Regions from separate parts of the Blautia sp. HCP3S3_C12 genome, predicted to be linked through region 1. Evidence: predicted binding sites of a transcription regulator. Region 1 holds the regulator's gene; each other region holds the start of a gene.
What was found. Region 1 encodes HrcA, which represses chaperone genes, less so after heat shock. Its sites were predicted from a motif close to TGTTAGCACTCNNNNNNNNNGAGTGCTAACA; they were not measured.
Positions count from the first base shown of each region.

Region 2: htpG (molecular chaperone HtpG) is a predicted target of HrcA. The motif match lies at 1,492-1,522, and genes of this name have one in related genera.
Region 3: groES (co-chaperone GroES) is a predicted target of HrcA. The motif match lies at 5,114-5,144, and genes of this name have one in related genera.
Region 4: clpB (ATP-dependent chaperone ClpB) is a predicted target of HrcA. The motif match lies at 1,260-1,290, and genes of this name have one in related genera.

Region 1 covers NZ_JBQHWC010000001.1:207,194-213,132, reverse strand. Annotated here, with positions in the region: gene dnaK (molecular chaperone DnaK) at 1-1,763, opposite strand, end outside; gene grpE (nucleotide exchange factor GrpE) at 1,817-2,461, opposite strand; gene hrcA (heat-inducible transcriptional repressor HrcA) at 2,479-3,519, opposite strand; gene uvrB (excinuclease ABC subunit UvrB) at 3,887-5,887, opposite strand.
Region 2 covers NZ_JBQHWC010000029.1:7,098-13,036, forward strand. Annotated here, with positions in the region: gene ACTNDS_RS15920 (LPXTG cell wall anchor domain-containing protein) at 1-1,462, shown strand, start outside; gene htpG (molecular chaperone HtpG) at 1,608-3,683, shown strand; gene ACTNDS_RS15930 (sporulation initiation factor Spo0A C-terminal domain-containing protein) at 4,002-4,337, shown strand; gene ACTNDS_RS15935 (DUF5721 family protein) at 4,345-4,845, opposite strand; gene ACTNDS_RS15940 (DegV family protein) at 5,066-5,905, shown strand.
Region 3 covers NZ_JBQHWC010000016.1:64,078-70,016, forward strand. Annotated here, with positions in the region: gene ACTNDS_RS12535 (ribonuclease H-like domain-containing protein) at 1-937, shown strand, start outside; gene ACTNDS_RS12540 (citrate/2-methylcitrate synthase) at 1,252-2,589, opposite strand; gene ACTNDS_RS12545 (MarR family winged helix-turn-helix transcriptional regulator) at 2,567-3,073, opposite strand; gene groL (chaperonin GroEL) at 3,147-4,760, opposite strand; gene groES (co-chaperone GroES) at 4,807-5,091, opposite strand; gene ACTNDS_RS12560 (MarR family winged helix-turn-helix transcriptional regulator) at 5,303-5,737, opposite strand.
Region 4 covers NZ_JBQHWC010000001.1:28,631-34,569, reverse strand. Annotated here, with positions in the region: gene clpB (ATP-dependent chaperone ClpB) at 1-1,172, opposite strand, end outside; gene ACTNDS_RS00140 (diguanylate cyclase domain-containing protein) at 1,551-2,981, shown strand; gene ACTNDS_RS00135 (glycogen synthase) at 3,135-4,835, opposite strand; partial or broken gene ACTNDS_RS00130 (AAA family ATPase) at 5,150-5,467, opposite strand; gene ACTNDS_RS00125 (LuxR C-terminal-related transcriptional regulator) at 5,750-5,939, shown strand, end outside.

The DNA.
Region 1 (5,939 bases):
GTCTGCTCATACATTTTAGCGAAAAGCTTCTGAGCACTTTCCATCATCTTCTCCTGAGCAGCTTTGATATCAGCTACCTGAGAGTCTGTCATCTCTTCTGCATTTGCAGTCTGGGACAGTAAGTCTTTCAGTGCATTCAGATCTGCTTCTACAGCAGCTTTATCGTTAGCATCAATCTTGTCGCCAGCTTCTTTCAGTGCATTCTCAACCTGGAATACCATGGAATCAGCGTTATTTCTTGTATCGATTGCTTCTTTACGTTTCTTATCCTGAGCTTCGAACTCAGCAGCTTCTTTGACTGCTTTATCGATATCAGAATCAGACATGTTAGAACCAGCTGTGATTGTAATATGCTGTTCTTTACCTGTTCCAAGGTCTTTTGCAGATACATTTACGATACCGTTTGCATCAATATCAAATGTAACTTCGATCTGCGGAACACCACGACGTGCTGGCGGGATTCCATCCAGACGGAACTGTCCAAGGGATTTGTTGTCTTTCGCAAACTGACGCTCTCCCTGTACAACGTTGATATCTACTGCTGTCTGGTTGTCTGCTGCTGTTGAGAAAATCTGGCTCTTTCTTGTAGGAATTGTAGTATTTCTCTCAATCAGTCTTGTTGCGATACCACCCATTGTCTCGATAGACAGTGACAGTGGAGTAACATCCAGAAGAAGAATATCGCCTGCGCCTGCATCACCAGCAAGTTTACCACCCTGGATAGAAGCACCAAGTGCTACACACTCATCCGGATTCAGGTTCTTGCTTGGCTCTTTGCCAGTTAACTGTCTTACTTTATCCTGTACAGCCGGGATACGGGAAGATCCACCAACCAGAAGTACCTGGCCAAGTTCAGATGCTGTGATACCTGCATCAGAAAGTGCACGACGTACCGGTTCAGCTGTCATTTCTACTAATTCATGTGTTAATTCATCAAATTTAGCTCTTGTAAGGTTCATATCGAAGTGTTTCGGGCCTTCTGCTGTAGCTGTGATGAATGGCAGATTGATGTTTGTAGTTGTTGCGGAAGAAAGCTCTTTCTTTGCTTTCTCTGCAGCTTCTTTTAATCTCTGAAGTGCCATCTTATCATTGCTTAAGTCAACGCCTTCTGCTTTCTTGAACTCAGCAAGCATATAATCTGTGATCTTCTGGTCGAAGTCATCGCCACCAAGACGGTTGTTACCAGCTGTGGAAAGAACTTCGATAACGCCATCACCGATCTCGATAACGGATACATCGAATGTACCGCCACCTAAGTCGTATACCATAATCTTCTGTTCTTTTTCATTGTCAAGACCATATGCAAGAGCTGCTGCTGTAGGCTCGTTGATGATACGTTTTACATCAAGACCTGCGATCTTACCTGCATCTTTTGTTGCCTGACGCTGAGCATCATTGAAATATGCAGGAACTGTGATAACTGCTTCTGTAACTTTCTCACCAAGGTATCCTTCTGCATCTTTTTTCAGTTTCTGAAGAATCATAGCGGAAATTTCCTGTGGGGAATATTTCTTGTCGTCGATTGTTACACGATAGTCAGTACCCATCTCTCTTTTAATGGAAGAGATTGTTCTCTCTGCGTTTGTTACTGCCTGACGTTTTGCAGGTTCACCTACAAGACGTTCTCCTGTTTTTGTGAAAGCAACAACTGATGGTGTTGTTCTTGCGCCTTCTGTATTAGCGATAACTGTTGGCTGTCCACCTTCCATTACAGCTACACAGCTGTTTGTTGTACCTAAGTCAATACCAATGATTTTTCCCATAATCTTGTTCCTCCTAATTTATTCTCAATTAATTTTGATATATTCTAAATTTATTAGTTGGCTACTTTTACCATACTGTGACGTACTACGAAATCCTTGTAAGTGTAACCTTTCTGGAATTCTTCTACCACAATATTCTCACCGGCTTCTTCATCCTCCACATGCATCACTGCGTTATGGAAGTTCGGATCAAATTCCTTACCGACTGCTTCAATTGGTTTCACACCCAGCTCATCTAATGTGGTGAGCAGCTGTTTGTAGATCATCTTCATTCCATCTGCGAAAGAATCTCCTTCCGGTGCCTGTGCAAGACCTCTCTCGAAGTTATCCACAACCGGAAGGATTTTCTCAACGATGTCCTTGGCTCCGATGATATACATGCTGGATTTCTCTTTCTCCGTTCTCTTACGGAAGTTATCGAACTCAGCCATGTTTCGTTTCAGTCTGTCTGTAAGTTCTTCGATCTGCTGTTCAAATTTATCTTTCTCTTTTTTCTTCTTGCCGAAGAAAGAAGCTTTTGATTTGCTGTCTTTAACATCATCCTGGGAAGCTTCCTCATCTCCGTCCTCTACCGGGATTTCTTCTGTTTCAGCTTCACCGTTTTCTACAACCTCAGGTTCATTTTCAACAGTTTCTTCTGTTACAGGAGTCTCTGTTGTCTCTTCTTCCTGAGCTGTGTTCTTTGTTTCTTCTGACACTCTCTATTACCGCCTTTCTAACTCTCTTTCTTAATCAGTTCGTCCAGCTGAACTTTCAAAGCCTTCAGGCTGTCAACTACATTTGCGTAATCCATACGCTTAGGACCGATGATACCGATAGTGCCATGCAATCCCTTTCCAAGCTCGTAAGTGGCTGTGACCACACTGCAGTCCTTCATAGTCTGCACCGGCATCTCATCACCAATGTATACCTGAATTCCTGTGTTCTCTGTATCAGACATTCTCTCTTTTACCAGGTCTACCAGATCCTGCTTTTCTTCAAATGCTGAAATCAGCCCGCTCGCTTTACTTGTGTCTGCAAGCTCCGGATACTTGAAAATGTTTGTTGCTCCTGAAGTATATATCTGCATATCGTCTTCATCTACCTGAATGGTATCTGCCACTGCATCAAGGACTGTACCAACTACAGAACTGTGAGCACCAGCCTGTTCCTTGAGGCGGGCGATCATTCCCAGGTTGATATCCTGGATCGGTACTCCATTTAAATTGGTATTAAGAAGAAGATTTAATTTCAGGATTGTCTGATCGTCCATCTCCCCGTCCAGATCAATGATCTGGTTTCGGATGACATTGTTATCACTCACTACTACTGCCACAAGCTGAAGGGGTGTTACACGTGAAAGCTGAATGAATTTAATCTTGCTTCCGCTGTACTGTGGAACAGAGATCATTGTTGCATAATTAGTATTGGAGGCAAGCACCTTCGCTACCTGTTTCAGCATTTTATCCAGTTTGTCAGTTTTCTCGATCATGAAATCTCTGATTTCCTGTACCTCTGATTCCTTTTCTTTCATCAACTCGTCTACGTAGAGGCGATAACCCTTATCAGAAGGAATTCTTCCGGCTGAGGTGTGGGGCTGTACGATATATCCCATATCTGTCAGATCTGACATCTCATTCCGGATGGTGGCAGAGCTTACATTTAAATCTGCAAACTTGGAAATGGTCCGGGAACCCACCGGTTCGCCTGTTTCCATGTAGGTTTTGATGATGGCTTTTAGTATTTTCTTTTTACGATCATCTAATACCTGATCCATGAAATTCCACTCCTTTGCTGCCTTTGTTTTCGGGCTGTTAGCACTCAACTTTTAGGAGTGCTAACAGCTTATGCTCATAAGATAGCACTCTTGATTGGGTTTGTCAATATTATTTTGTGAATTTTTTGTTATTTTATGAACAATGGGGATTATTAAGATTATGTTATAGAAAGGGACGCTAGGAGAAATTATTAATATTGTGTGCGGTTTCGGACGCTAAGAGATACTATAGCAGTCCTAGTAAATAATGCATTTAAGACAGTTCAGCAGAGTGCGAAAGACAAGGAAGATATCTGCAGGCGTGCTGACGCACGACAAAGATATCTGACGCAGGATTTCACACTCTGATGGGCTGGATTAAGAAACATTATTTGTCTAGTGTATCCAGGTTCTTTTTCAGGTCGATCATTTTATCGCGGAGTTCTGCAGCTTGTTCGAAGTTGAGATCTGCGGCTGCGGCGCGCATTTGTTTTTCTACCTGGGCGATGAGTTTGGTGAGTTCTGTACGGGTCATGGACTCTGGGTCTTTCTGGAGTCGGACTTCGGTTTCAGCTACTGCTTTGGATACGGCGATGAGATCGCGGACTGCTTTTTTGATAGTAGTCGGAGTAATTCCGTGTTCTTTGTTGTAGGCTTCCTGAATGGTTCGGCGGCGGTTGGTTTCGGTGATGGCTTTGTGCATGGAATCGGTCATGTTGTCTGCGTACATGATTACATGGCCTTCGCTATTTCGGGCAGCTCGTCCGATGGTCTGGATGAGGGAGGTTTCGGAACGGAGGAAACCTTCTTTGTCTGCATCCAGGATTGCTACCAGGGTGATTTCCGGGATGTCCAGGCCTTCTCGAAGGAGGTTGATTCCTACCAGAACATCAAAAACATCCAGACGCATATCCCGGATGATGCGGGCACGCTCTAAGGTATCAATATCGGAATGGAGGTAACGGACTCTGATTCCTACTTCTTTCATATATTCTGTCAGGTCTTCTGCCATTCGTTTGGTGAGGGTGGTAATCAGGATTTTGTGTTTCTTTGACACTTCTTTATTTACTTCCCCGATCAGGTCGTCAATCTGTCCTTCAATGGGGCGGACTTCTACCTTCGGATCCAGAAGTCCGGTTGGACGGATGATCTGTTCTGCGCGGAGGAGTTCGTGATCATACTCATATTGTCCCGGAGTGGCAGATACAAACATGACCTGATCCAGTTTGGATTCGAATTCCTCGAAGCTTAAGGGGCGGTTATCTTTGGCTGAAGGAAGCCGGAATCCGTAGTCTACCAGTGTCTGCTTCCTGCTCTGGTCACCGGCATACATTCCTCCTACCTGAGGTACTGTGATATGAGATTCATCTATAATAAGTAAGAAGTCATCTCCAAAATAGTCCAGCAGTGTGTATGGCGGCTGTCCGGGCTTTAATCCTGACAGATGTCTGGAATAATTTTCGATTCCTGAACAGAATCCGGTTTCTTTCATCATTTCAATGTCGAAATTGGTGCGTTCTGAGATTCGCTGGGCTTCCAGAAGCTTGTCCTCGCTTTTGAAATACTCTACACGTTCTTTTAATTCTTCTTCTATGGCTACGGCTGCTTTCTGGATCTGTTCTGCAGGCACTACATAGTGGGACGCAGGGAAAATGCTGATATGAGAACGCTGGCATTTGATTTCTCCTGTCAATATATCAATTTCTGAAATACGGTCAATCTCATCTCCGAAAAATTCTACTCTCACGGCTGTGTCGGAGCTGTTGGCAGGGAAAATTTCCAGGGTATCTCCACGGACACGGAAGGTACTTCGGTGAAAGTCCATCTCATTTCTGGTATATTGAATGTCGATCAGTTCCCGGATTACCTCATCCCGGTCTTTGGTCATTCCCGGACGCAGGGAAATCATCATGTCAAAGAATTCCTGAGGGGAACCCAGTCCGTAGATACAGGAAACGGAGGAAATGACCACTACGTCTTTCCGCTCTGACATTGCGGCTGTGGCAGAGAGACGGAGTTTGTCAATCTCGTCATTGATGGAGGAGTCTTTGGCAATATAGGTGTCTGAAGACGGGACATAAGCCTCCGGCTGATAGTAGTCATAATAGGAGACAAAATATTCCACTGCGTTCTCAGGGAAGAATTCCTTAAACTCACCGTACAGCTGTGCTGCAAGTGTTTTATTGTGCGCAAGTACCAAAGTTGGCTTATTTAACTGGGCGATAACGTTCGCCATGGTGAAGGTCTTACCGGAACCTGTGACACCCAGCAAAGTCTCGAACTGGTTGCCTTCTTTGAATCCTTTGACCAGTTTCTCAATTGCCTGTGGCTGGTCACCGGTGGGTTGGTATTCGGAATGTAATTTGAAGATTTGTTGTGAATTCTGCACAAAAGCACCTCCTGGTTTTTATATCAAAAAAGTTCGTCTATCAGGCAGAAAT
Region 2 (5,939 bases), on a different contig from region 1:
GTTATCTATATCCACAGATCCAGCGGTACTTTCCTTTGCTGATCTGACAGAAGGCTATACACAGATCAGTGAGAGCCAGACAGTTACTGTGACGAATACAGGAGATGAGACAGTTACATTGAAACTTCCGGAGTCGGAACATTTTGATATTGCACCGGTAGATACACAGGCGGTATATACTCTGGAGAAAGGAGCATCCTGTAGCTTTCTTGTTCAGCCAAAGGCAGGATTAGTCCAGGGTGATTACAGTGATACACTTGTTTTTGGAATTGAAGAGGATGAGAGTGCTGTGGCTCAGGCAGAGGCCGGAGTCAGTGTAAAAGCAGAGGAGAAGACACAGGTTTCTCTGAAAGCAGATCCTTCCGAGATTATTTATGACCCGATGGAGGAGGGATATAATACTCCGGAGTATGTGTATCGGATTACGCTTACTAATACTGGAAATGCAGCAGTGGATCTGACTCAGCCGCAGGCTCAGTATTTTGAAATCGGAGAGCTGTCTGCAACACAGCTGGATCCCGGAGCAGAAGCAACCTTTACTGCAGTGCCAAAAACCGGTATGACAGCAGGTGAGTACAGCGAATCTGTTCAGGTTACAGCCACAAATACAGACAGTCAGATTTCTGCAGTGGCCGATATCAGTGCTTCATTCAGTGTGACAAAACCGGCATGTAGAATTACAGGAATCCAGAATCCTTCCCACGTGAAGGGAGCAAAGAATGGTGTAGAGAAATCTGCTAAGGCATTGGGACTTCCTTCAAAGGTAGTTATTAATACTACAGAGGGGGAAATGAAGGCGAAGGTAAAATGGAATGTGAAGGAATGTACGTATGATCCATCTGTAAAGCAGGAGCAGACCTTCAAAGTGAATGGAACGGTAGTGCTTCCCGATGGAGTTGAAAATCCAGATCAGATCAGCCTGATCACAGCTGTAAAGGTAACTGTAAAAGCCGGACGTACTGCGCAGATTGCGGATCCGGCAAATAATAAGATCACAGGAATCAGTGCTGACGGATATACCACTCAGTCCAAGATTACATTTACAGCGGTAGGTGCAGGAATGGACAATGAAAGCCCGGGAAAGGGAGATGTGCGTTATGTTCCGGATCACTGGACAGTCATCAATACAAACAGCTGGAGCCAGGCTCCGTATACAGCTACTTTTGGAATTACCAAAGAAGGCACATATAATCTGACTGTTGTATTTAATGCTCAGCAGTATGATGGTAAAAGCTGGAAAAATACGGGAAAACAGGATACAAAGCAGGTAAGCTTTACGATTTCACAGCCAAAGGTTGTAATTACAGCTACTCCTACTCCTGTGCAGCAGAATCCGGCTGCTAATCAGAAGAAGGCAGTGCAGACCGGAGATACCACCAATATCATGCCGTTTGTACTGATTCTTGCCATTGCAGCAGGTGCTATTGTGGGAGTTGTAGTTTACAAGAAAAAGAAAAAATAAATAGGTAAGACAGTTAAATGTCAATGAATTATTAGCACTCATTTTAAATGAGTGCTAATTTTTGCTTGACTTTTAGACCATAAGGTATTACTATATCTTTCAGAGTTACAGAAAATCTAAAAGATATAAAAGGAGTGTGGACAGCATGGCTGTAAAACATGGAAGTTTGTCAATTAACAGCGAAAATATTTTCCCGATCATTAAAAAGTGGCTGTATTCAGACCATGATATTTTTGTAAGAGAGCTGGTATCCAATGGATGTGATGCCATTACCAAGCTGAAAAAGCTGGAGGTAATGGGCGAATATACATTTCCGGAGGGATATAAGCCGGAGATTCAGGTAATCGTAGATCCAGATGGAAAAACTCTGAAATTTATTGATAATGGTATCGGTATGACTGCGGATGAGGTAGAGAATTATATTACTCAGATCGCTTTTTCCGGTGCGACTCAGTTCCTGGAGAAATATAAGGATAAGACAACAGATGACCAGATAATCGGTCATTTTGGACTGGGATTCTATTCTGCATTTATGGTGGCAGATGAAGTACATATTGACACCCTTTCCTATACAGAGGGAGCGACACCTGTGCACTGGTCCTGCGATGGCGGTACAGAGTACGATATTCAGGAAGGCAACAAAACGACTGTTGGAACAGAAATCACACTTTTCCTTAATGAAGACTGCCTGGAATTTGCCAACGAATACCGTATGCGTGAAGTACTGGAGAAATATTGTTCCTTTATGCCGGTAAATATTTATCTTTCTAAAGCAAACGCACCTCAGGAATATGAGACTATAGATGAATCAGAATTAAAAGATGATGATGTAGTGGTAGAGCATATTCATGAGGATGCTAAAACTGAAGAAAAAGAGAATGAAAACGGAGAGAAGGAAGTAGTTGAGATCTCTCCTGCAAGGGAAAAAGTGAAGATCAATAAACGTCCGGTTTCTCTCAGTGATACCAATCCGCTTTGGATGAAGCATCCCAATGAGTGTACAGATGAGGAGTACAAAGATTTCTACCGTAAAGTATTTATGGACTACAAGGAACCGCTGTTCTGGATTCATCTGAATATGGATTATCCGTTTAACTTAAAGGGAATTCTGTATTTCCCAAAGATTAACACAGAGTATGATTCTATTGAAGGAACCATTAAACTGTACAACAATCAGGTATTTATTGCTGATAATATTAAGGAAGTTATTCCTGAGTTCCTTCTCCTGCTTAAAGGCGTGATCGATTGTCCGGATCTCCCTCTGAACGTGTCAAGAAGTGCACTGCAGAATGATGGATTTGTCAAGAAGATTTCTGAGTATATTTCAAAAAAGGTAGCGGATAAGCTTACCGGAATGTGCAAAACAGACAGAGAAAGCTATGAAAAATACTGGGATGATATCAGTCCGTTTATTAAATATGGTTGTATTAAAGATACCAAATTTGCAGAGAAGATAGGTGATTACGTACTCTTTAAGAATCTGGATGGTAAATATCTTACTCTCAAGGATTGCATAGAAGAGAATAAGAAGACAACAGAGACAGCTGAGAAAGCAGCAGATCAGACTGAGTCAAAAGAGGCTGATGCAACAGCAGACACAGACAAAGCAGAAGAGAAAGAGCCGGAGAAGACAACAATTTTCTATGTAACGGATGAAATCCAGCAGAGTCAGTATATCAATATGTTTAAGGAAGCCGGCAAGGACGCCGTGATTCTGAAACATAATATTGACAGCCCATTTATTTCCAGCCTGGAGCAGAAACATCAGGATGTACAGTTTAAGAGAATTGATGCGGATCTGACAGAAGAAATGAAGGGTGAGGGTACTGCTGACGAAGCGACCGCCAAAGAACTGACAGAGCTTTTCCGTAAGAATCTGAATAAGGATAAACTGGAGGTTCATGTAGAGAATCTGAAGAATGAAAATGTATCTGCAATGGTTACCCTTTCCGAAGAAAGCCGCCGTATGCAGGATATGATGAAAATGTATGGAATGGGCGGTATGGATCCGAATATGTTTGGCGGACAGGAAACACTGGTACTTAATGCGAACCATCCACTGGTAAAATATTTGGCAGAAAATAAGGATTCAGATAAAGCCCCTGTAATCTGTGAACAGCTTTATGATCTGGCAATGCTCAGCCATAAGCAGCTTTCACCTGATGAAATGACAAAATTTGTACAGAGAAGCAATGATGTGTTGATGATGCTTACAAAATAATGTGCAGTGATTTTGTGGTTTACTGTCCGTTGGGGAGAGTAGAAGCAGTTTTGTGAAAAATTACGATAGTCCTGGAAAAGTTTCGAAACATGGCGAAAAAACATGGAGAGAACAACCGGGACTATCGTTTTTAGTACTTTTATATTGACAAATGGCGTATAAATTTTTATCATTAATTTGCTGGTATTTTAATAATTGTATATGATTTCTCTTTATAAGTGACAATATTTCCGAAAAACTGAGTATGTCGTAAAAACGCTAAAGGTGTATTACAAAAAATGCAAAAAGGACGACTGTCCAGTTAAGGAGGAAAAAAATATGAGTGAAGTGTATGGACTGATCAGAAAATTGGGAGCGACATCTAAATATAAGGGATATTATTATGTCGCGGAAGCGGTGAATATGGCGAAAGAACTGCAGGAGCGGCCGATGAAGATCACAAAGGATATTTATCCTATTCTGGCAAGAAAATACAGGTCAACACCATCTAATGTGGAACATAATATCAGGACATTGGTAAATATCTGCTGGATCAATCACAAAGAAGATCTGGAACTGATCGCAGGATGTTCCATGGAGGATAAACCTACAAACAGTGAATTTATTGATATTCTGGCATATTATCTGAATAAAACAGAGGAAATGTCAAAATAGCAGGGACTTATAGTCTCTGAAACGGAATATGATTTCCTTCAAGAAATCTGCACAGCATGTCGTCCCAGAGATGTTCGGACTTTTTGTCCAGGGAAAAGGAGGAGTAGGAAACGCCGGCGGTACATAACAGAGATTTGCTTTTGTACTGAATGTTAAGATAAAAATTACATACTGAGGTTGTGGATTGTCTTCCCAGATTCTTCAAAAGGCTCTGTGCCTGAAAAGGAGAGAGCTGGAACACGATTTTGAAGTTCAGTGGTGTGCGCTTACCGCGGATGATGGAAAAACAGTAAGGTTTGACATCGCGCCACAGGGAATATTCCACAGCTTCTTTTTTATATTCCTCTACAGTGTCTGTGTCAAAAAAATCCTGCTGGAGATGTCCGTCAATGGTGAAGGTGTTAAATGTAGTGACGGAAGCTTCAACCAGAGAAAAATTGTCAAATACTTCACCGATAAGCAGTTTATTCATAAAATCCTTAACATCTGAAATAGTTAATGCAAGCATAGAAATCCTTTCATGACTCCTGAAATTACTCTGTTGTCAGTCCTGTAATATCTATAGACATTACAGGTTTGGACAGAATTGTAGGAGTATTTTATTATTATAAAACAGATTGAAAAAAAAGAACAGAGTTTTTGAGAAAAAGGCTTTTCAAAAGGAAAACAGTATGATAAGATATATCTGGTATTCGAAACTACATATAATGGAAAAGAGGACGATATAATTGAGATATAAGATTGTCATAGATAGTTGTGGAGAACTTTTGGATGAATGGAAACAGGATGAGCATTTTGAATCTGTTCCACTGACGTTAATGGTGGGAGCAGAACAGATTATAGATGATGAAACATTTAAACAGGGCGAATTTCTGCACAAGGTAGCAGAGTGCCCGGAGTGCCCAAAATCAGCATGTCCTTCTCCGGAGAGATATATGAGAGCCTATGACTGTGAGGCAGAGCATGTATATGCGGTTACATTGTCAGCAGAGCTGAGTGGCTCTTATAATAGCGCACTTCTTGGGAGAAACCTGAGTCTGGAGGATCATCCGGATAAAAAAATTCACGTGTTTAATTCCAGATCTGCTTCCATTGGTGAGACATTGATCGCACTGAAGATTCAGGAATGTGAAGAAAAGGGAATGAGCTTTGAGGAAGTAGTTTCTACAGTGGAACACTATATTTCAGGACAGCATACATTCTTTGTTCTTGAAAATTTGGAGACATTACGTAAGAATGGAAGATTGAGTAAGGTAAAAGCACTGGTTGCCAGTGCTCTGAAGATTAAGCCTGTAATGGGATCTACAGAAGAGGGAACAATCTGTCAGCTGGATCAGGCCAGAGGAATGAACCGTGCCCTGATTAAAATGGTTGAGCAGGTGATTGAAAAAACTGCAGATAGTGCGGATAAGGTTTTAGCAATCAGTCATTGCAACTGCCCGGCCAGAGCACAGGTGCTCAAGGAAGCATTTCAGGAGAGAATGAAGCTTGCCAAAGTTGTCGTATTGGACACAGCAGGTGTCAGCTCCATGTATGCTAATGACGGCGGTGTGATTGTTGCAGTGTAATATGTGAAAAAACTGTGTCAAATTCAACCAATCA
Region 3 (5,939 bases), on a different contig from region 1:
ATACAATTTTTCACCTGTTTTTTATGACATAGAAACCACCGGATTATCCCGAAAATCCACGTTTTTGTACCTGATCGGAGCTGTTGGAATTGAAGATGAAACTTGGTATTTTCATCAATGGATGGCCGAAAGTGACAAAGAAGAAGAAACAATTCTGAGAATTTTTTCACAATTTCTTCAACAATGTGATTTGCTGATTTCTTACAACGGAGAGCGATTTGACCAACCCTATCTGGAAACAAGATACGAAAAATACGGACTGCCCTCTCCTTTTGAGCACAAAATGTCCCTGGATTTATATCTGACTCTGAAGCCTTTGAAAACACTTCTGAAGCTGCCTGCTCTGAAACAGCCATGTCTGGAAGAATTTCTCGGAATCAAAGACCGAATTTATAACAATGGTAAAGAATGCATTCAGCTTTATAAAGATTTTCTGAAAAAACGAGATGCCATTATGGCAGAAGAAATTCTCGGTCATAACCTGGAAGATGTGCTGGGACTTGGAAGAATTTTTGAGATGCTAAGTTATCTGTGCATTTATGATTCCGAGTATGAGGTTACATATGCTGAGGCAGATGAAGAAGTTGTCATTTTCACATTAGAGCTTCCACACGCTCTTCCAGCTGAATTCTCCAATGGAAGCAATTCTTTCTATATCACAGGAAAAGCTACAGAAGTTAAACTTATTGTCCGAACCGAAAACGGACGACTGAAACAGCATTATCAAAATTATAAAGATTATTATTATCTGCCGGACGAAGATACGATTATTCCGAAATCACTTGGAAGCGGAATTGATAAAAAGCATCGAAAAGCAGCTACAAAAGATACCTGTTATACCTGGTTTAATTGCAGCGAACAATTTCTGCAGAATCCACAGATGCAGAAACAGTATCTGGAACATGCTTTGCCATATTTTCTCAAGGCATTGAAATAAAATGCATAGTAACAAAAAGGGTCAGCCCTGGTGGCCTTTCGCAAGAAAGACTATGGCTGACCCTTTTTCTACCATATAACTGTTAAAACAGAATTTGAATTGTCGCGTCTTGGATCAAATCAACGAACTGTTAAATAGCGATTATCAATCGGTAGCTGTATCAAACCAATGATACAATTCAACGATGAACCCTTTAGACAGCAAAAAGGTGTTCAAATGAACACCCCTATGAAGTCTGCTGCTCTTTAATTTTATGTATATGCTGACGCATTATTTTATTATTACACCATCTGAAATCTTGGTTAGAAAGCTCTCTAACTGAGTCTTTTTTCTTCCATAACACTCATATATGCTGGTCTGATGATTTTATCCGTGCAAATCATCTCTTCTATTCTGTGTGCACTCCAACCTACGATTCTAGCTACTGCAAACATGGCTGTATAAAGTTCTACCGGTATACCCAGCATATCGTAGACAAATCCACTGTAAAAATCTACATTGGGACTGACACCTTTATAGATATGTCTTTTATCTGCTATGATCTTTGGAGCAAGCATCTCTATGTTTTCATACAATTCAAGATCTTTTTGCCTTTTCTTTTCCTCTGCCAGTTGTTTTACATAATCTTTAAATACTCTCTCCCTCGGATCAGAAATAGAATATACTGCATGTCCCATTCCATAGATTAAGCCCTTTTGGTCAAATGCATCTTTATCAACAATCCTTCTTAAGTATGCTTCTATCTCATCCTTATCTGAATAATCCTTTATATGCGCCCTAATATCATCCATCATTTCCATTACCTTAATGTTGGCGCCTCCGTGTTTTGGTCCTTTTAGCGAACACATTGCTGCTGCCATCGTAGAATAAGTGTCAGACCCGGATGACGTAACGACTCTTGTGGTAAATGTAGAATTATTACCTCCTCCATGTTCCATATGCAAAATGAGTGCCGTATCTAAAACCTTTGCCTCTGTAAGGGTATATTTCCTGTCTGGTCGCAGAAGCATCAATAGATTTTCCGCGGTGGAAAGCTGTTTATCGGGATGATGAATATACATACTCTCATTTTTTTCATAATGATTGTAAGCATTATATCCATATACTGCCAACAATGGGAACTCACTGATGAGCTGGATGCACTGACGCAGCGAATTGCTGACACTTGGTTCTTTTACCTTTTTATCATAAGATGCCAGGGTAAGAATACTTCGGGTCATGGAATTCATGACATCCTCCGAAGGTGCTTTCATAATGACATCCCTTGTAAAATTGGTTGGCAATGTCCTACACTCTCCAATAATTCTATCGAAGTCTTCCTTCTCTCTTTCATCAGGCAGTTTTCCCATCAAAAGAAGATATGCTATTTTTTCAAATCCAAACTCATTTTGTCCTAAACAATGAATCAAATCTTCCACTCGATAGCCCCGGTACCACAATTCCCCATCGCAGGGAATCTTCTGATTATCAACAATTTTTGAAGACACTATTTTTGATATGTTGGTAAGTCCTGTAAGGACACCTTTCCCATTTTCATCTCTAAGCCCTTTGTTTACGCCATATTCTTCAAATAACCGCGGAGCAATGTTATCATTTTTCAGACAAACTGCTTCCAATTCTTCAAAATAATCATTCATCTGCTCCGTTGTCATCTCTATTCACCTCCAGATTCTCCACCTCACTGCTCATAATAGTTTCCAACTGCTTCATAAGCTGTAGTAACTGAATCAAATTATCCTTTCCAAACTTTTCGAACACCTTCCCGTAATACTTCTTAAGTGTTTCTTCCTGCGCCCTTAACAGGCTTCGTCCGCTTTCAGTAATTGTAACATAGGTGCCCTCACTGCCGTTACCGTCATGAGACCATAATACATATCCTACATCTCGTAGCTTTTCTACCATTTTAGAAATCTGTCGCATCGTCATCTGAAGCTTGTCCGCTAAATCCTTCAGATAGACTCTTCCTGAATAAATGTCGGATGTCTCCTCCATTGCAATATATTGTAATGCAATGTATTCCGGGATACTCATTTTCATAAAGACATCTTTTCTATGCTCCCGGTTAAACAAGTGCCTTTGGTATATCAATTCGTTGGACAGCTTTATAATATCTGTATTTCCTATAGTTTCTGCCATATTACTCCTCCTTTATTTAAAATAAGGGAAGCAACAGACTGTCACTTCCCTTCGTAAAAGAGAATGGATTATTTTAATAGCCCATTTCCGGTTGTGCCGGCATTGCAGGTGCTGTTTCCTTAATATTTGCCACAGCAGCCTCCGTTGTTAATAAGGTTGATGACACACTAATCGCATTGGAAAGTGCACTTCTTGTAACCTTGACAGGATCAATAATTCCTGCATCGACCATATTGACGTACTGTTCAGAAATTGCATCAAAGCCTATGCCCTCATCTGACTCCTTTACCTTATTGATGATGACAGCACCCTCTAGGCCTGCATTTTCAGCAATGGCACGAAGCGGAGCCTCCAATGCCTTGGCTACAATCTCTGCTCCTGTTCTCTCATCACCCTCCATGCTTGATATCATGTCATATACTGCCTTTTGTGCGTGAACATAAGCAGATCCGCCGCCACTGATGATGCCCTCTGACACAGCAGCCCTAGTGGCATTTAATGCATCCTCTATACGATACTTAGCTTCCTTCATCTCTGTTTCAGTTGCGGCTCCAATCTTAATAACTGCAACACCACCGCCGAGCTTAGCCACCCGGTCTACCAGCTTATCCCTGTCGTACTCAGAAGCATCTGCAGCCTGTCTCTTAATCATTGCGATTCTTTCTTCAATGTCCTGTTTCTTGCCCTCGCCATCCACGATGGTTGTATGTTCCTTTGTTACTTTAACTGATTTAGTCTGTCCAAGCATATCAACTGTGATATCCTTTAATTGCATGCCAAGGTCATCGAGTACTGCCTGTCCACCTGTCAGAATTGCAATATCCTTTAACATCTCCTTACGACCATCACCATACCCCGGTGCCTTTACAGCTACGACCTTGAGTGTGCCTCTCAACCTGTTTACGATTAGTGTTGTAAGTGCTTCACCCTCTACGTCATCTGCAATAATCAGCATTTCTCTTCCCTGCTGCATTACCTGCTCCAATATAGGAAGAATATCCTTTATATTAGATATCTTTTTGTCCGTAATCAAAATGTATGGATGATTCATATTAGCTATCATCTTTTCTTTATCATCACACATGTAAGCAGATAAATAACCGTTGTCAAACTGCATTCCCTCTACAACCTCTATCTCTGTCTGCATCGTCTTTGATTCTTCTATTGTGATGACGCCATTCTCTCCAACCTTTTCCATTGCATCGGCAATCATTGTTCCGACTTCATCATTACCTGCAGATATTGCAGCAACCTTTGCAATGTGATCTTTTCCGGTTACAGGCTTGCTCATTTTAACCAGTGCTTCAATAGTTGTATCTGCTGCTTTCTTCATTCCTTTTCGCAAAATAATTGGATTTGCACCTGCTGCTATATTTTTCATACCCTCGCCTACTAGAGCCTGTGCCAAAACAGTTGCCGTTGTCGTGCCGTCTCCTGCAATGTCATTCGTTTTGGTTGCGACCTCTTTCACAAGTTGTGCACCCATATTCTCATAAGGATCTTCCAGTTCAATCTCCTTTGCAATCGTAACACCATCGTTCGTAATCAAAGGAGTTCCGTAAGATTTATACAATACAACGTTACGTCCCTTAGGTCCGATTGTCACCTTTACTGTATCTGCCAGCTTATCAACGCCTGCTTCCATCTTTTTTCTTGCATCGATATCAAACAAAATTTCCTTTGCCATGTTAATTCCTTCTTTCTACATATAAAATAACTGTATTTTTATTTTACTACTCCACAATTGCAATAATATCGGACTGATTTACGATGATATATTCCTCATCCTCCAACTTAACATCTGTACCGGAATACTGAGAATAAATCACACGGTCGCCTTCTTTTACCTGCATTTCTGTTTTCTTTCCATTCTTTTCACTTCCAGGTCCTACTGCAATGACAACAGCTGTCTGTGGCTTTTCTTTTGCACTATCCGGTAATATAATTCCGGACTGGGTTTTTTCTTCTGCTTCCTGCTGTTTTAAAACAACACGCTCTCCTAATGGTTTTAACTGCATAATCATTACCTCTTTTCTTTATTGTTAGCACTCTCTTGTATTGAGTGCTGCTTATTTTGTAAAAAATATATGCTTCATATGAAGCATATATAAACAGTTTGTTTCCAAACTGTTTGTTTAAAAAGGATTATAGCACATAAAAAACCTATGTCAACCCATTTTTTCAAAAGAAATAAAAAAATTGCACACCGATTACTCGGTGTAACAATTCCTAGTCATTCTCCAACAATCTGTCTATATTATGACTAATCTGTTCAGACACCCGGTTAAATACCGCCAAAGAACTTTCATCAATTCCTTCCACCACCTTGGCGGTTAACTCTGCCCAGAGAATCTCCATTTCCTGACAAAGATGTTCCGACGCATCAGTCAGCTCATATTTCACATATCTACGATCTTTATCATCTCTTTTGCATACAATGTATCCTTGTTTAACAAGATTCTCTAAAGTAGTAGACATATGACCTTTATTCATCTGCGTGTACCGACATATATCCGTCAATGTTGTTATATCATCATAATGAGATAGCAAATAAACAACTTCCAGTTCCAATCTGTTTAGGTTTGTCTTATTTTTTACATCAACCATAGCTTTTTCAAGAAGACGATTAAACTTTCCACCTCTCAAATTTTTTTCAATATTCATCAAAATTTCACTCCTATTTTGTTTTTACTCTTTTTACAAAATATCAAATTAATCCATCAAAATTTTTTCATGGGACATCTTATCGTTTATCATATCATATCGCCTACATTTTTTCCACATAAACCACCCCAGTATTTCACTGCCCGAGTGCCATCAAATCCTATTTCTATACTCTTACTTCAAATCCGTTCTTGAATATGAA
Region 4 (5,939 bases), 180 kb from region 1:
TCAATGGCCTTATCAGGAAGAAAACGGTCTGTGATATATCTGTGGGAAAGTGTAGCTGCTGCAACCAGCGCACTGTCTGTGATCTTAACACCATGGAAGACCTCATATCTCTCCTTCAGACCACGAAGGATGGAAATGGTATCCTCCACTGTGGGCTCATCCACCATAACCGGCTGGAAACGACGTTCCAGAGCTGCATCTTTCTCAATATACTGACGGTACTCATCCAGAGTTGTGGCACCAATACAGTGAAGCTCACCTCTGGCAAGCATAGGCTTCAGCATATTGCTGGCATCCATAGCTCCATCTGTCTTACCTGCACCAACGATCAGATGTAACTCATCAATGAAAAGAATGATGTTTCCTTCACTCTTCTTTACTTCTTCAAGGACTGCTTTCAGACGTTCCTCAAACTCACCTCTGTATTTGGCACCTGCTACCAGAGCGCCCATGTCCAGGGCAAAAATCTTCTTATCCTTCAGACCTTCCGGCACATCCTCTGCCACGATTCGCTGTGCAAGGCCCTCGATTGCTGCTGTTTTACCTACACCAGGCTCACCGATAAGCACCGGATTGTTCTTGGTCTTACGTGAAAGGATTCTGATGATATTACGGATTTCTTCATCACGTCCGATCACAGGATCCAGCTTCTGGTTACGTGCCTTTTCGACTAAATCCTCGCCATATTTATTCAAAGTATCATAAGTAGCTTCAGGATTGTCACTGACTACACGCTGATTGCCTCGTACTGTAGAAAGTGCCTGCAGGAAACGCTCCTTAGTAATGCCAAATTCCTGAAACAGTTTCTTCATACTTGGACTTGGATGTCTTAATAAAGCAAGAAAGAGATGCTCTACAGAGACATATTCATCTCCCATTGCCTTAGCTTCATCCTCTGCACTGACCAGAGCCTTGTTCAGATACTGTCCGAAACGAAGCTCACCGCCAGATACCTTAACCCTGGCATCCAGTGCCTGATTCAGAGAATTTCTGAAATAATCCTTATCTATCTCCATCTTCTCGATCAGTTTAAGAATCAGGCTGTCTTCCTGTTCCAGCAAAGCATATAAAAGATGCTCCTCTTCCATCTCCTGATTGCCAAACTGATAAGCAACCTTCTCCAGATCCTGGACAGCCTGTACGGATTTCTGTGTAAATTTACTGATATTCATAGGCTAACCCTCCTCTTATATGAGAAATATCTCTCCCACAGGAGAAATATGTTGTTTTCTTTGTTCTGCATGTAATATAACACATGTTGTTAGCACTGTCAAGAGGTGAGTGCTATTTTTTTCAACTCCTCTAAATTTTTCATTTACAGTTTTTGATTTCACTTAACGTTATATAAGTTCCTACGAAAAGATGTTTCTTATGTGTTGTACTGTTTCAGGAGTGCATCTAACAGGCGGTATGCTTCTTCACGATAATATTTGGAATGCTTTGCATGAAGCTCGTCCAGGTTGATGTTTGCAAAGATTTATGAATCGTATTGCTTTTCACACAGGAATAAGTATAATACATGAAGAAAAGGATGTGAAGGAGTAAGGAGTATGGAGCGTTTTCGACAGCGATATGGGATTGCTCTGACGAAAAAGAAATTGCAGGAGATCATCCTGATGCTGATGGCCTGGGAAGCGGTGTTTGCCTTTTCTTATCTGGGATACATTGAGCTTCCGGCCATTTCCACCACCACGTTGCACATTCTTGTGATTGTGGCGGCTATGATGCTGGGGGCACAGGGGAGTGTGCCGGTGGTATGCGTTTTTGTGGTCACGTCCATGTGGATCGGCACCTACAGCCTGTCCCAGCTCGACCGGATATTTTCTCCCTTTGCCAGCGGAATGCCCCTTGGATCCATAATGCTGGTATTTGCTCGCGTGCTGTTTGCGGCGGGAGCCGGTTGGCTCTTTGACCTTTATTTTCGGAAGCCTCGCATGTATGTCTATCTGGGGATTGCGGCTGCCAGCACCTTTCTTCATGGGCTGTGCGTTTTTGCCGCGTTATATTGCAGCTTCCCTATGCTGCGGCAAATGATTTTAGAGAATCTGTTTTCCTATCCCATATTTCGGGACTGGCTGTCCTATGTCCTGGCGATCATCGCCTGCTGCAGCATCCATTGGGTTCTGACTAGGAAGTCGGTGAAAAACAGATTGTCGCAGCTATGCGACTGTCCTCCGGCAATGCAAGAGTCCGGAAACCGGAAGCAGCTGATCTATTCGGAAACCGTTGCGGTAGTGGTGGGCATTCTGTGCATCCTGTTTCTGCGAAAGGCCATCTTCAAGGAGCTGTACCTGCAAGGCATAGATGTCAGCGAAAACCTGCACCAAAATATCACCGCCTTTTTGTTGCAAACGCTGGTGGCTCTGTTGGCGCTCTTTAGTGTTGTCAGCGTTCTGATTCAATGGATTTACGAGTATTATACGGCACAGCGGATTCGGATGAACAAAAAGCTGATGGAGCAGCGTATGAAAAGCTCCGTAGATGTTCTGACCGGCGTATTCAGTCGGCTGGCGTATCATGAGTGTCTGGAGCAGTACGCGGATTCCGTTCCGGCAGATCTGACCGTCTTTCTCATGGACATCAACGGCTTAAAGGGTGTCAACGATGCCCTGGGGCATGAGGCAGGGGACGAGCTGATATGCGGCGCTGCCCAATGTATCACCCAGGCGGTGGGGGATCGGGGGAAAATCTTCCGCATCGGTGGAGATGAGTTCGTAGTGCTGGGTCAAATGACCCAAGCCCAGGCGCAGGAAATTCTGGCGGCGCTGCAACGGATTGCGGCGGCCTGGTCCGGGACAAAGGTGGGGACGCTGAGTATTTCCTCCGGGTGTGCCTTTGCCGGCGACCATCCGGATTTGTCCGTAGAGCAGCTTACCAAGGCAGCAGATTTGTCCATGTATGCCCAGAAACAGGAATATTACCGGGCAAAGAAACTGTCCTCTGGCACACCCGTCTCTAGTGGGAACGGGGTGCGTCCATAAAAAGAAAAGGGATTTCTGCCATCCGGGCAATCAGTTGCCGGGGCAGAAATCCCTTTTTACGTGCCCAGCGAGGGCACGTTCTCTACTCGATTACTGTGCTCAGGTAATTTAATGCTGCCTGGCAGCATTACGTCTGAGCATATTGTCAGCACACTAATCTCTTGGCGTTAAACCTACATACATATCTTTGTACTGTTTTGCACTCTTTTCCCAGGAAACATCTTTATTCATATCGCGGATCACCATATCATCCCAGGATTTTCTGTTCTCGAAATAGAGAGTCTTTGCTCTGTTTATCGCGTCGTAAAGCAGCCCGCTTTCATATCTGTCAAATGTAAAACCGTTTCCTGTATTCTCAAACATATTATAAGGCTGAACCGTATCTTTGAGTCCTCCGGTCTCTCTTACAATCGGAACTGCACCATATCTCATGGCTATAAGCTGTGTAAGTCCACATGGTTCAAATCTTGATGGAACCAGAAGTGCATCACATCCTGCATAAATATTGTGAGCCACATTTTCATTGTAAGCAATATATGCACAGAAATTGCCTTTATATTTGTTTTCATAATAACGGAATGTATTCTCATACTGAGAATCACCGGTACCAAGAACAACCACCTGCGTATGTTCATCCATAATTCCCGGGATTACGTCATTTACAAGATCAAGACCTTTCTGGTTGGTGAGACGTGAAATAAGTCCGATTACCATCTTATGCTCATCTACATCCAGCCCCAGAGATTCCTGGAGAGCTTTTTTATTAATCTTTTTATTCTTTATTGCTGACTTCTCATCGTAATCAGCTGCTAACAGCTTATCAGTTGCAGGATTCCAGATATCCGTATCAATACCATTCACAATTCCCAAAATCTTATTGTTGTGATATCTTAAATGCTCTGCAAGTCCCTCTCCATATTCCTCTGTCTGAATCTCCCAGGCATAGGTGTTACTTACAGTTGTAACTTTATTGCTGTAAGCGATGCCACCCTTTAACATATTGGCATCCAGCCAGTTCTGAATCATGCAGTCCTTATTAAATACATAATCAGGAAGTCCTGACCAGTATTGAATCCTTTTTCTGTCATAAATACCCTGGAACTTCAGATTATGTATTGTGAGTACTGAAATTGCACGTCCTACATCTGTATCCTGAAAACAGGTTCTCAGATAAAGTGGTACTAAAGCTGCCTGCCAGTCATGACAATGCACGACATCAGGAGTCCAGTTCAGATAATTAAGGGCAGCAAGGGCAGCTTTTGCAAAATAACAGAATTTTGGAATGTCATCTATGAGATTCGTATATGGATTTCCCCAGGAGAAGAACTCATCATTATCTATAAAATCATAGACAACCCCATCCTCCTGATATTCCATAATTCCCACATAATACTGCTTTCCATCAGAGCAGAGATTCATATCAAAGGAACCCCTGTATTCCATCTTTTCCTGAAATTTCTGAGGAATACATTTGTATCTTGGAATAATGACCTTAACATCAATGTTTAATTTTGCCAGACTCTTTGGCAGGGCAGACATTACATCTCCCAATCCGCCGGTCTTAACAAATGGATAACATTCTGATCCAATGAAGGCTACACTTCTTCGCGGCCCCAGATCAGGCTGTCTCGTTGGAATGTTCTGTTCATTCTGTTCAACAGATGGCTCCTGAATAATTACGGCTTGCTTAACAGAAACATTCTCTACTGTTGGAGCAACAGTCTTAACAGCTTTTTGAGGACTGTTTTTTGCACTGCTTTTTACGCTGTTTTTTACGCTGTTTCTTGCATTGCTCTTTGTGCTACTTTTTGCATTGCCTTTGGTACTGCTTTTTTGAACTGTTTTTTTTCTCATATCATTGATCTCCCTTTTGCATTTTACAAAGTCCGAAATTTATTATGCCTTAACTAAAATGTCCTCCGGCAAGTTCCTGATAAACATTCATTTTGCAGATATTTATCATTTCCTGTTAATCTCAATTATAACACAAAATGCGCAAAGTAACTATTATTTATTATCTGAAATGCTTCCATCACTTAACTCTTACCTGAATGATACAAGCTGGTTTATTCCTTTTCATTATATCTGCCTCTTTTATTTTACAGATACACTACATAGAAAAAGGGATCTTCCACTCAGTCAATTTGAATAAAAAACATAATCTGTTTTTATTTCACGCATTCCATAATTATCATCTCACATCTGTCATATCCAAGCTGTGAGCTGTTCAGGCACAGTGTGTAATTGCTGGCTTTTCCCCAGTTCTGATCTGTGTAAAAGTTATAATTTGTTCTTCGCCTTTTATCTGTGTCTGTCATCATTTTTACAGCTTCCTTCTCTTTTACATTGTATAAACCAGTGATACGCTTTATTTTTTCCGGCATGTCCCCATGAATAAATACATTCAGCACACCGTCCCGGTCTTTCAGTATATAGTCTGCATTTCTTCCAATGATCACACAAGGCTCCTTCTCAGCCAATTCTAAAAATGTATCATCTGTTTTTGGGCATTATTACTATGTATTTACATATTGTAATTTCAACTTCCGATTTACCCCTGCATATCTTTGCTTGGTTATAGGCTTATGTTACCTGTAATTATAACTGATTTCTTTTCATTTGATAATGCACTTTTCGGCACCAAAAAGTGCCCCCGTATAGCAAATGCGACGGCAGATGTTGCCTGAAAAACCACCTGGGAAAAAGTTTCATTTTGATACTTTATATGTTAAAATGAAACATATCGTATCAAGTGAGGGGTTTTACAGATGTCTAAAAAGAAATATAATCTGAATACAATTTACATCTCTGAGCGTCTGCAGGAGAATCTGAAACCGATTTCACAATCTGCATTCACTGCTGTGACTGCTCCCATGGGATATGGAAAAACAACTGCCATCAGCTGGTATCTGGACAAACAGAGCAAAAGCGGAAATTCCTGTGTGATCCGGATCAGTA